Linked DNA regions of Microbulbifer sp. A4B17. The protein of the gene in region 1 interacts with the protein of each later gene in a pairwise test. Links are inferred from orthologs where the notes say so. Each region holds a gene or a part of one and is shown on either strand. Other genes may lie near its edges. The genes, in order: rho, nusG and yhbY.

What was found.
Region 2: the proteins of rho (region 1) and nusG interact in binary tests that used the Escherichia coli proteins (3 or more experiments, as listed by UniProt). The link is inferred for Microbulbifer sp. A4B17 from one-to-one orthologs.
Region 3: the proteins of rho (region 1) and yhbY interact in binary tests that used the Escherichia coli proteins (3 or more experiments, as listed by UniProt). The link is inferred for Microbulbifer sp. A4B17 from one-to-one orthologs.

The regions. Positions count from the first base shown.
Region 1 is NZ_CP029064.1:242,282-246,469, forward strand. Bases 1,199-4,188 are described here. They hold rho (transcription termination factor Rho), read left to right. Parts: upstream 1,199-2,058; coding sequence 2,059-3,318; downstream 3,319-4,188. Other genes in these bases: hemW (radical SAM family heme chaperone HemW), read left to right, coding at 1,199-1,215; trxA (thioredoxin TrxA), read left to right, coding at 1,364-1,693; BTJ40_RS01205 (RNA-binding protein), read left to right, coding at 3,589-3,858; ubiD (4-hydroxy-3-polyprenylbenzoate decarboxylase), read left to right, coding at 4,015-4,188. Also shown: rdgB (RdgB/HAM1 family non-canonical purine NTP pyrophosphatase), read left to right, coding at 1-8; more of hemW, read left to right, coding at 1-1,198. UniProt on the Escherichia coli protein: Facilitates transcription termination by a mechanism that involves Rho binding to the nascent RNA, activation of Rho's RNA-dependent ATPase activity, and release of the mRNA from the DNA template.
Region 2 is NZ_CP029064.1:588,554-592,584, forward strand. Bases 712-3,544 are described here. They hold nusG (transcription termination/antitermination protein NusG), read left to right. Parts: upstream 712-1,777; coding sequence 1,778-2,311; downstream 2,312-3,544. Other genes in these bases: tuf (elongation factor Tu), read left to right, coding at 712-1,109; secE (preprotein translocase subunit SecE), read left to right, coding at 1,399-1,767; rplK (50S ribosomal protein L11), read left to right, coding at 2,466-2,897; rplA (50S ribosomal protein L1), read left to right, coding at 2,898-3,544. Also shown: more of tuf, read left to right, coding at 1-711; more of rplA, read left to right, coding at 3,545-3,593; rplJ (50S ribosomal protein L10), read left to right, coding at 3,871-4,031. UniProt on the Escherichia coli protein: Part of the processive rRNA transcription and antitermination complex (rrnTAC). The complex forms an RNA-chaperone ring around the RNA exit tunnel of RNA polymerase (RNAP).
Region 3 is NZ_CP029064.1:4,128,017-4,132,112, reverse strand. Bases 654-3,551 are described here. They hold yhbY (ribosome assembly RNA-binding protein YhbY), read right to left. Parts: upstream 2,305-3,551; coding sequence 2,002-2,304; downstream 654-2,001. Other genes in these bases: ftsH (ATP-dependent zinc metalloprotease FtsH), read left to right, coding at 3,246-3,551; rlmE (23S rRNA (uridine(2552)-2'-O)-methyltransferase RlmE), read left to right, coding at 2,448-3,068; BTJ40_RS18215 (hypothetical protein), read left to right, coding at 1,593-1,967; BTJ40_RS18220 (S41 family peptidase), read left to right, coding at 654-1,591. In the rest of the region: more of BTJ40_RS18220, read left to right, coding at 1-653; more of ftsH, read left to right, coding at 3,552-4,096.

The DNA.
Region 1 (4,188 bases):
TTGCCTGATAACAGCGCCGTATTACAACTGCCGCCGCTCAGTCTGTATATTCACATTCCCTGGTGTGTACGCAAATGCCCATACTGTGATTTCAACTCCCACCAGGCCGATAGAGATCGCGTTAACTCAGATTATGCCCTGCCGGAATCTGAATATGTGGAGCAGTTGCGCCTTGACCTGGTAAGCCAGCTGCCCTGGGTACAGGGGCGTAAATTGCAGTCCATATTTTTTGGCGGCGGCACACCGAGCCTGTTTTCCCCACAAGCAATTGGGAAGATCCTGGAAGGTGCCGAGCAAGTGGTCGGATTTGCGGACGATATCGAAATCACCCTGGAGGCTAACCCCGGCACTTTTGAACAGGCCAAGTTCACCGGCTACCGGGCTGTCGGGGTTAACCGCCTGTCCATTGGAGTGCAGAGTTTCGACTCCAACCAATTGCAGCAGCTGGGACGTATTCACAGCGGTGAAGAGGCCGAGAGTGCTCTGGCAATGGCGCGCCGAGCAGGCTTTGAGAATATTAACCTCGACTTGATGCACGGATTGCCCAAACAGACTGAAGAGGAAGCCCTCAATGATTTGCGTCGGGCAATTTCCCTGGCCCCAGAGCATATCTCCTGGTACCAGCTAACAATTGAGCCAAACACGGCATTTTACAGTGCGCCGCCGGTTACCCCCGGCTCGCAGATGATTGCCAGTATGCAGGGCAGTGGGCGAGAACTGCTCGCGTCGGAGGGTTATTGCCGCTACGAGGTGTCGGCTTACAGTAAATCCCAACTCGAGTCCCGCCACAATATTAACTACTGGTCTTTCGGAGACTATTTGGGTATTGGTGCCGGTGCTCATGGCAAGGTGACTCTGGTGGAAAGTGGACAAATTTTGCGCAGTCGACGTACTCGCACACCGAAGGATTACCTGTCCATTGGCAGGCAGCAACCAGGGTTGCTGCACAGCGCTTTATCTGAACCCCATACTGATCAGGTTGAGAGTGAGGATTTGCCGCTGGAGTTTCTGATGAATACCCTTCGCCTAGTGGGGGGGGTTCCCAGCGAGACTTTTACACATTACACCGGGTTGCCACTGTCTGAACTGCAAAAACAGTGGCCCACTCTGATAGCTATGGAGCTTGTGGAGTGTTTAGACGAGCGAATTGCCGCCAGTGCTTTTGGCTTTGACTATATCGATGAGGTCCTGCAGCGTTTCCTGGAACAGACGTAAGTCTGTTGGCAGGAGAGACTTGAAATCCCATTTTGCGCCCCAATTTTGAGGGCAATGGTGCATCGCAGCTGTAAAACCACTGCTGTGACCGTGAGAAGATGCGTTGGCTGTGCCCTCGCATCGAGAAACTAAAGAACAGGAATGCAATATGAGCGAGCACTCAATCATCAACGTATCTGACGCTGAATTCGAAGCAGAAGTTCTCAAAGCTGAAGGCCCTGTGCTGGTAGACTTCTGGGCACAGTGGTGCGGCCCGTGCAAGATGATCGCTCCAGTGCTGGAAGACCTGGCTGGCCACTACGGCGATAAGTTGAAGATCGTAAAAGTAGACGTTGATGCCAACAAAGAGAGCCCGGCAAAATATAATGTCCGCGGTATCCCCACACTACTGTTGTTCAAGGGTGGCAATGTAGAAGGCACTAAAGTCGGCGCATTGTCCCGCGCACAGCTGACTGAATTTATCGACAGCCAGCTGTAAGACTGTCGTTTCTATCCTGCAAAGGGGTAAATTTCTTTGCAGGATGGGAAACACCCGTTATACTGGCTGTAATTCTGAAATAGTTCAGCGGTCTTGAATTAAGTGAGACGAGCTGACAAAACGCCCCTCCACAGGGTCCCTGACCATCCCCGGTGCGTATACTCCTCGAGTTGAACTTGTTCTGATAATGCTCCATAAATTGATTATGGAGAGCATAAGTTTACTGAGTACTGTGGTCTTGGTAGAAAAAGGTACCTAGGTGTTTCGGGTAAATAGACGAGCTAATCTCTAATTATCAAACCCCTCCTCAAAATTTCAGGCGTGTCCGCGCCAAATGACAACAGAAACATTAATAAGCAATTGGTATGAATCTCTCCGAATTAAAAACCAAACCCATTGAAGAGTTGATTGAAATAGCCAAAGGCATGGGCCTGGAAAACCTGGCCCGTTCTCGCAAGCAGGATATTATTTTCAATATTCTCAAGCGACACGCCAAAAGCGGTGAAGATATTTATGGCGACGGCGTATTAGAAATCCTTCAAGACGGTTTTGGATTTTTGCGTTCTGCTGACTCCTCTTATCTCGCGGGACCGGATGATATATATGTATCTCCAAGTCAGATTCGCCGATTTAATTTACGTACGGGCGACTCAATTTCCGGAAAGATTCGCCCACCGAAAGAAGGCGAAAGATATTTTGCTTTATTAAAAGTTAACGAAATTAATTTTGACAAACCGGAAAACGCACGTAACAAAATTCTTTTCGAAAACCTCACTCCTCTCTTCCCCAACGATCGCCTCACCCTCGAGTGCGGAAACGGCTCCTCCGAAGACCTGATTGGTCGTATTATTGATCTTGTTGCTCCGATCGGAAAAGGCCAGCGCGGTTTGATTGTTGCGCCGCCGAAGGCGGGTAAAACGATTATGTTGCAAAATATGGCGCAAGCCATTACGCGCAATAATCCAGAATGCCATTTGATCGTATTGCTGATTGATGAGCGCCCTGAGGAAGTGACAGAAATGCAGCGCTCCGTGCGGGGTGAGGTTGTTGCCTCTACTTTTGATGAGCCACCGGCGCGTCACGTACAAGTAGCGGAAATGGTAATTGAAAAAGCCAAGCGCCTGGTAGAGCACAAGAAAGATGTGGTTATCTTGCTCGACTCTATCACCCGCTTGGCTCGCGCTTACAACACAACAGTTCCTAGCTCCGGTAAAGTATTAACCGGTGGTGTTGATGCCCACGCCTTAGAGCGTCCGAAGCGCTTCTTTGGTGCTGCGCGAAACATTGAAGAAGGCGGAAGTCTATCTATTATTGCTACTGCGCTTATCGATACCGGCTCGAAAATGGACGAAGTGATTTTCGAGGAGTTCAAAGGTACTGGTAATATGGAATTGCAGCTGGATCGCAAGATTGCTGAAAAACGCGTATATCCAGCCATTAATGTGCGCAGATCCGGCACTCGCCGGGAAGAGTTGTTAATGCCAGAGGGCGAGCTACAGCGCGTGTGGATTTTACGTAAGCTGTTACACGATATGGAAGATGTGGCATCGACTGAATTCCTAGTGGATAAATTGAAAGATTTCAAGACAAATGATGAATTCTTCCTATCCATGAAACGGAAATAATTGTTGTATATAAAGTTGCGTCTATAAAGGCGCTCTTTATTTACTTAAAGCAGAATAAGGCGGTTAATTGCGTCTATTACTGTTGAAAAGGCGAGCTATAAGGCATATAAAGTTCCACATTGTGGCGCTTGATATGGATTTTAGGCAACGCGCCTTACTGAATTGGCCCAGGAGTTTCTCCGAAAGGGCCAATCTCAAATGGTTAATCTGGTGGAGCTGGTTATCCATTTGTGACTGCACGACAGCCCACACACCTAGTGAGAACCTTTTGTGAATATCTATATTGGAAATCTGGCCTACGCGGTAACCTCTGACGACCTGCACGAAGCTTTCGGTGCATTCGGAGAGATCTCTCGGGCTACTGTTATCACCGACCGTGAGACTGGCCGCTCTAAAGGCTTCGGTTTCGTAGAAATGCCTAACGACGATGAAGCACGCAAAGCTATCGAAGAGATGAACGACCAGCCTATGTCTGGCCGTAACATCCGCGTTAACGAAGCTAAGCCTCGCGAAGATCGTCCGCGTCGCCCCCGCTTCTAAGCTGTTACAGGCTTATTATTTCCGCGGCTCGCAGCCCAGGCTTGCGAGCCGCGACTCCCTCCCTCCTCTCCCTGCATTCCAATTGGTGTGTTGTTACCTATCCTGCGCCTTCTGTTTTACACTGCGCTCTGGTTTATAGTCACGCCTTGTTAGCCCATGAAATATAAAGATCTACGCGACTTTATTAAGTTGCTGGAAAAGCGCGGCCTACTAAAACGAATCAAGCACCCTGTTGACCCCATTTTGGAAATGACAGAAATTTCCGATCGCGTATTGCGAGCTGAGGGGCCAGCGTTGCTGTTTGAGAGCCCGGTAGGCTTTGAGACCCCA
Region 2 (4,031 bases), 350 kb from region 1 along the record:
CCGCTGCTCTGACCCGCGTATGTGCGGAAGTTTGGGGCGGTGACGCTGTTGCTTTCGACGGTATCGACAATGCACCGGAAGAGCGTGAGCGCGGTATCACCATCGCTACTTCTCACGTTGAGTACGAGTCCCCGACTCGCCACTATGCTCACGTAGACTGCCCGGGACACGCCGACTACGTTAAGAACATGATCACCGGTGCTGCTCAGATGGACGGCGCTATCCTGGTATGTTCCGCAGCTGACGGCCCCATGCCGCAGACTCGCGAGCACATCCTGCTTTCCCGTCAGGTAGGTGTACCTTACATCGTTGTATTCCTGAACAAAGCGGACATGGTAGACGACGAAGAGCTGCTCGAGCTGGTAGAAATGGAAGTTCGCGAACTTCTGGATCAGTACGAGTTCCCAGGTGACGACACTCCGATCATCGTTGGTTCCGCTCTGATGGCCCTGAACGGCGAAGACGACAACGAAATGGGTACTACCGCTGTTAAGAAGCTGGTAGAGACTCTGGACGAGTACATCCCTGAGCCAGAGCGCGCTGTAGATCAGCCGTTCCTGATGCCGATCGAAGACGTATTCTCTATCTCTGGCCGTGGTACTGTTGTAACTGGTCGTGTAGAGCGCGGTGTGATCAACACTGGCGACGAGATCGAAATCGTTGGTATCAAAGAAACCACCACTACTACCTGTACTGGTGTTGAAATGTTCCGCAAGCTGCTCGACGAAGGTCGTGCTGGTGAGAACATCGGCGCACTGCTGCGCGGCACCAAGCGTGACGAAGTAGAGCGTGGTCAGGTACTGGCTAAGCCGGGCTCCATCACTCCGCACACCAAGTTCGAAGCGGAAGTGTATGTACTGTCCAAGGACGAAGGTGGTCGTCACACGCCGTTCTTCAAAGGCTACCGTCCTCAGTTCTACTTCCGTACTACCGATGTAACTGGTGCGGTAGAGCTGCCGGAAGGTACTGAAATGGTAATGCCGGGCGACAACATTCAAATGGTTGTTACCCTGATCGCTCCGATCGCCATGGAAGACGGCCTGCGCTTCGCTATCCGCGAAGGTGGTCGTACCGTAGGTGCGGGCGTTGTTGCTAAGATCATTGAGTAATCTTTGATTTCTGCATCACAATATTCTATGTGGTGCACCAGGTGGGAGAGTTCCTGTAGCTCTCTCATCTTTGAGTGCGAAAGTGCTCACACTGTACAGGCCAGTAGTTCAATTGGTAGAGCACCGGTCTCCAAAACCGGGTGTTGGGGGTTCGAGTCCCTCCTGGCCTGCCATTTTTAATCACTCCGCTTAGATAAGCTTAGGGGTGTCGCAAAACCCTACTTGTCAGTGGGGCTTTTGTGTTTATGAGCGCTAAAAGATTATCTATAGTGCGCTAAGGGCTTCTTATATGAATGCTAAAACAGAAGCGAAAACCTTTCGTCTTGACGGTCTGAAGTGGTTGTTAATAGTGCTGCTGGTGGGCGGTGCTGTTGCAGGCAATTCATATTACGCCGAATTCCCTTTGTTTTACCGAGTGTTGGCAGTAACTGCCATCTGTCTGGTAGCTCTGGTTGTGGCTGTAAATACCGCCAAAGGCAATGCGTTGTGGCAACTGTTGCGCGAAGCGCAAACTGAAGTCAGGCGTGTGGTTTGGCCGACCCGCCAAGAAGCAACCCAGACCACAGCGATTGTGGTTGTTTTCGTGTTGATTATGGCGCTTATCTTGTGGGCGCTTGATTCGGCTCTGGGTTGGGCGGCTTCCAAATTTATCGGCTAAAGGTTGATACATGTCAAAGAATTGGTATGTGGTCCAGGCTTACTCGGGCTATGAGAAGCGTGTCGCCAGCTCCCTGAAAGAGCGCATTGAGCTGAACGAAATGGACCACCTGTTTGGTGAGGTCCTGGTTCCCACGGAAGAAGTGGTTGAGATGCGCGCAGGACAAAAGCGTAAGAGTGAGCGCAAGTTTTTCCCGGGCTATGTCCTGGTAGAAATGGAATTGAATGACGATACCTGGCACTTGGTGAAAGAAACTCCCCGAGTACTGGGTTTTATCGGCGGTAAGGCGGATAAGCCAGCCCCGATTACTGACCGCGAAGCGCAGGCTATCCTGAATCGCATCGACGATTCCGCCGATAAGCCCAAGCCCAAGACTCTGTTTGAACCCGGTGAAATGGTTCGGGTTATCGACGGTCCGTTTAATGATTTCAACGGTGTGGTTGAAGAGGTTAACTACGAGAAGAGTCGCTTGCGAGTGGCTGTATTGATCTTCGGACGTTCCACCCCGGTTGAACTGGAGTTCAGTCAGGTAGAGAAGACCTGATTCCAGTATAAATTTTTTGCCCCCTTTCGCCGCGAGGTGGAAGGGGGTTTTCGCGTCCCCGAAAAATGAGTTTTCATTTCGGGGTTCGGGGAGCTTGCCCTTAAACCTTATGGCTGAGTGGCAGGCGTTAATACCCAACTAGAGGAGAGCTGTAATGGCTAAGAAAGTAGAAGCTTATATCAAGCTACAAGTTAAGGCCGGCCAGGCCAACCCGAGTCCGCCCGTTGGTCCCGCACTGGGCCAGCACGGTGTGAACATCATGGAATTCTGTAAGGCGTTCAACGCCCAGACCCAGAGCCTTGAGCCTGGTCTGCCAGTTCCAGTTGTAATCTCTGTATACAACGACCGCTCTTTCACCTTCATCATGAAGTCGCCGCCCGCCGCTGTACTGCTGCGCAAGGCTGCCAAGATCAAGAGCGGTTCCGGTCGTCCGAACACTGAGAAAGTGGGTAAAGTAACCCGCGCTCAGCTGGAAGAGATCGTAGAAATGAAGAAAGCAGACCTGACTGCATCCGACTTGGACGCGGCCGTGCGCACTATCGCCGGTTCCGCTCGCAGCGCCGGTATCGAAGTGGAGGGTCTCTAAGTGGCTAAATTGAGCAAGCGTCAGCGCGTAATCGCTGAGAAAGTTGAAGCTGGTAAGGCTTACGGCATCGAAGAAGCCGTAGCTCTGCTGAAAGAGCTGTCCAACGTTAAGTTTGCAGAAACTGTAGACGCTTCTGTAAACCTGGGTATTGACCCACGTAAATCCGACCAGGCTGTTCGCGGTGCCACCACTTTGCCGCACGGTACTGGTAAAGAAGTTCGCGTAGCTGTTTTCACCCAGGGTGCTAACGCTGACGCCGCTAAAGAAGCGGGCGCTGACTTGATCGGTATGGACGAGCTGGCTGCCGACGTTAAAGCAGGCAAGATGGACTTCGACGTAGTAATCGCTTCCCCCGATGCGATGCGCGTTGTAGGTCAGCTGGGTCAAATCCTCGGCCCGCGCGGCCTGATGCCGAACCCGAAGACTGGCACTGTAACTCCAGACGTTGCTACTGCGGTTAAAAATGCCAAAGCTGGTCAGGTGCGTTTCCGCGCTGACAAAGGTGGCATTATCCACGGTGGTATCGGTAAAGTTGCTTTCGATGCGAACTCTCTGAAAGAGAACCTGGAAGCTCTGGTTGCCGACCTGAAGAAAGCCAAGCCGGCTTCTGCAAAAGGTGTATATCTGAAGAAGATCACCCTGAGCACCACTATGGGCCCGGGTCTGGTTATCGATCAGTCTTCCTTGAACATCTAAATATCACTGCGGGGTGTGATCACCTCTCAGTAAATCGAACTTTGGGGTCCACCTGAATGCTTTGGCAGAAGGTGGGCCGTCAAAGACCGTAGGTGTCAGGTGCGTTGAGGTTTAGCGTGTCTGGCTTAATCCGAACTTCGGCCAGGTTGGCCATTGAGAGGTTCGAGCCTACGCAGACGGTGTCGCCCAAACCAGTATTTTTACTGGATTTGAGCTTTATGCACCGGAACGGATCGGACGTTTAAGTCCGGTTTTTTTCAAATCCAGGAGTGACACTATGGCTATTGGACTCGAAGACAAGAAAGCGATTGTCGCAGATGTCCAGCAAGCTGCTGAAAGTGCTCTGTCTGCGGTTGTTGCGGATTCCCGCGGCGTAACCGTGAATGACATGACCACTCTGCGCAAAGAGGCTCGCGAGAACGGCGTTTGGTTGAAAGT
Region 3 (4,096 bases), 3.9 Mb from region 1 along the record:
AAGTAAGCTAGCTTTGGCTGGAGTTTTTACTCTGGGAGCTTTGGGCTTGGCGGCCTGCGGAGGTGGTGGCAGTTCCGATTCCGATAGTGGGAGTGAGTCAGCTTCGCCGACTCCGGTTGGCGGTACCTGGGAAGTGGATAACTTTCTGCCGTCCACAACTTATGTAAATCGATGTGTTTCTCCCCGCAGCGGCACAGACCCTGCAACTGGCTCTGCTTATGCGGACGTAGCAGGCACTCGTGAGGACGAGAATAACTGGCTGCGCTCAATGAGTAATGAGCTCTACCTATGGTACGAAGAGATTGAGGACCAGGATCCAGCTAGTTTCGATGATTCTTTAGCTTATTTCGAAGAGCTGAAAACTTTTGCACTGACCCCCTCCGGTCGAGAAAAGGATCGATTCCATTACACGGTTCCATCGGATGAATGGTATTCACAAACCGAATCCGGAGTTTACGTTGGTTACGGTATTCAGTGGGCCCTGCTCTCCAGCACGCCACCACGTAAAGCGGTAGTCGCTTATCTGGATGAGGAAAGTGGTGGCGATTTGCCCGATATTATGACCCGTGGTGCAGAAGTTATCAGTGTGGACGGTGTTGATCTGGCCTACGGTGATGATGTCGATACCTTAAATTACGGCATGTGGCCAGAAAATGATGGTGAGTCCCACGTATTTGAAATAAGACCTTTAGGTTCTTCAACGATTGAGACTGTCACTCTGGTTGCATCACCTGTGCAATCTGATCCTGTTCAATATGTTAAAACTGAAGTGACAGATTCGGGCCGTAAAGTCGGGTATATGCTTTTCAATGATCATATTGCGACAGCGGAAGCGGAGCTGATTGATGCTGTTACTGAGCTTGAATCGGAATCTGTTGAAGAGTTAGTGCTTGACCTTCGCTATAACGGCGGTGGTTATCTCGATATCGCTGCAGAGTTAGCCTATATGATCGCAGGCGATAATACTGTGGGGCAGGTATTTGAAATTGCCCAGTTTAACGATCAGCATCCGGAAACTAACCCAATTACCGGAGCGCCATTGGATGGGACTCCATTCTATTCGACCGGTCTGGGCTTTGTTGATGAGTCGTTATACGGGGAAGAATTGCCGACTTTAAACCTGTCGCGGCTGTTTGTCCTGACTAGTGAAAATACCTGCTCAGCCAGTGAGGCCATTATCAATGGCTTGCGCGGAATTGATGTCGAGGTTATCCAGATAGGTGAGACTACCTGTGGTAAGCCCTATGGTTTTTATCCTTTGGATAATTGTGGCACCACTTATTTCACAATTCAGTTCTCCGGTGTGAATGCAAAAGGCTTTGGTGATTACTCCGATGGCTTTATGCCCAATGGTGATTACGGAACTGATGCCGATTTGCCTGGGTGTGTGATCGGTGACGATTTTGACAATCTCTTGGGTGATGCTGATGAAGCGCGCTTTGCTACCGCACTGAATTACATCGAGACCGGAGAGTGTGGAGATATTTCCACCAGTGCATTCTCCACATCAGGTGAAAGTGAAGATGCTCCCATTTTTAATGCGAGAGTGACCAAGGAAGTCTCTCGCAGTAACCGCATAATGGTGAAATAAAATGAAAATGGCAGCTTTGGCTAAACTTTGTGGTTTTGCATTGATGTGTCTTGGCTGCTCCTCCCAGCAAAATATTGAGACTGCACAACCGGCACTGTTACAGGAAACGAGCCCGGAGATTCAGGGCAAGTTGCAGGTGGCAGTTTCGCAAGCGCTGGGCGGGGTTAATGTGACCCTGGGCCCGAGGGTGTTTGTGGACAATACTATTTTGGTGATTGAGAATGATCCCAAAAAGATGGCTCTGATTGGCCGGGATATGGGGCGTCCGATCAAGTTTCAACTAGTCGGCAATGGTGAGAAATGCTGGTTGAGGCGATTGTCCAATGGAGAATCTTGGGAGTTGCCTGTGATGTGTAAGCCAGTTTCCACTGGTTGAGAAAAGAAAGGGGAGCATTAGCTCCCCTTTTTGTTTAACGCAGCAGGTTGGACTTGCGAATATCCGGCTTCTGCGCTGCGCGGAAAATCAGGGCAATCTTGCCGATTTCCTGTACCAGCTCGGATGAGGATTTTTCGCAAAGCTCACCAACGATTTGGTGGCGTACTTCCCGGTCGGCGATCATCAGTTTGACCTTGATCAGCTCGTGGTCTTCGAGTGCACGGTTCAGTTCTTCCATCACCCCCTCGCTCAGCCCATTGCCGGCTACGGTCACGACAGGTTTCAGATTGTGACCTAGAGAGCGAAGAGCTTTTTTGCGGTCGGCGGTTAAAGGCATACAATACTCCATTACCACTTTGTGGAATTCGATGTGGGAGCGGCCACAGACCGCGATCGTCGCCAGCGTTTGTTCGGCGGACCCGATCGCGGCCAGTGGCCGCTCTTACAATTAAGCTGTAGTGATTGTAGGCATTGTACCCGATGGGCCGATCTAAGAGCAGCCACCGTTGGCTGCGTGAACATTTTAATGACCATTACGTCAAACAGTCCCAGAAAGAGGGCTACCGCTCCCGTGCCAGCTACAAGCTGCAGGAGCTACAAAATAAGGACCGCTTATTCAAGCCGGGAATGACTGTTGTCGACCTGGGTGCGGCTCCAGGGGGCTGGTCCCAGGTAGCGATGGAGTTGGTAGGGCACAAAGGCAAGGTTTTGGCGTCAGATATATTGCCGATGGACCCGCTGGCCGGTGTGGACTTTGTCCAGGGGGACTTTACCGAGGAGTCGGTGCTCAGTGAACTGTTACAGCGCATGGGCGATGAACTGGCAGACCTTGTGATTTCCGATATGGCCCCCAATATGAGTGGGATACGCGATGTTGATCAGCCCGCCTCCATGTATTTGGTGGAACTGGCGGTCGATATGGCCCGGCAGGTACTTAAGCCCGGTGGCGCATTTGTTGCAAAGGTATTCCAGGGAGAGGGTTTCGACGAGTTGATCCGCGACTTGCGTGGGAGCTACAACAGTGTCGTAACTCGCAAACCTGGCGCTTCCCGCCCCCGTTCACGTGAAGTATACGTGGTGGCGCGAGGATTTAAGGGCTGAGAACATCGGCGTATTTCTAGTCTGACTCCCCATATGGTATAAGCGATACCTGTATCGGGGGCGAAGGCTGTTGACCCCCCGCACCTATACTGGTTTTATCCGGTATTGATGTGGCCGGCGTTGCCGGAATGAACGGATTTTGATTGCGAAAGCGAGAGGGCTATCCCTTTGAATGATATGGCAAAGAACCTGGTACTGTGGTTGATCATCGCAGCGGTACTGCTGATGGTTTTTCAAAACTTTAAACCGCAGTCACGGGATGAGGCTCTCAGTTACTCCGACTTTGTTCAGGATGTGCAGTCGGGCCAAGTTAAGAACGTGATCGTGGACGGCTTGGTAATCACCGGCGAGAAAGCCGATGGCAGCCGCTTCAAGACTATCCAGCCACAGATTATCGACGATGAACTCACCAATGAGCTGGTTCGCAGCAATGTGCAATTCGTTGGTCGCGAGCCTGAGTCACCGAGTATCTGGCAGCAGCTTTTGGTAGCCAGCTTCCCGATCCTGATTATTATCGCTGTATTTATGTTCTTTATGCGCCAAATGCAAGGCGGAGCCGGCGGTCGCTCAGGTCCTATGGCATTTGGTAAGAGCAAGGCGCGCCTGCTGGGCGAAGACCAGATCAAGACAACTTTTTCCGATGTTGCCGGTGTAGATGAAGCTAAGGAAGAGGTACAGGAGCTGGTCGAGTTCCTGCGCGATCCCACCAAGTTCCAGCGACTGGGTGGCAATATCCCCCGTGGCGTATTGATGTGTGGTCCTCCCGGTACCGGTAAGACCCTGCTTGCCAAAGCAATTGCCGGCGAAGCAAAAGTACCTTTCTTCTCCATCTCCGGTTCTGACTTTGTTGAGATGTTTGTTGGTGTGGGCGCTTCCCGGGTGCGGGATATGTTTGACCAGGCCAAGAAGCAGGCTCCCTGCATCATCTTTATCGACGAGATCGACGCTGTTGGCCGCCACCGTGGAGCCGGCGTTGGCGGCGGTCACGATGAGCGCGAGCAAACCCTGAACCAGCTGCTGGTTGAGAT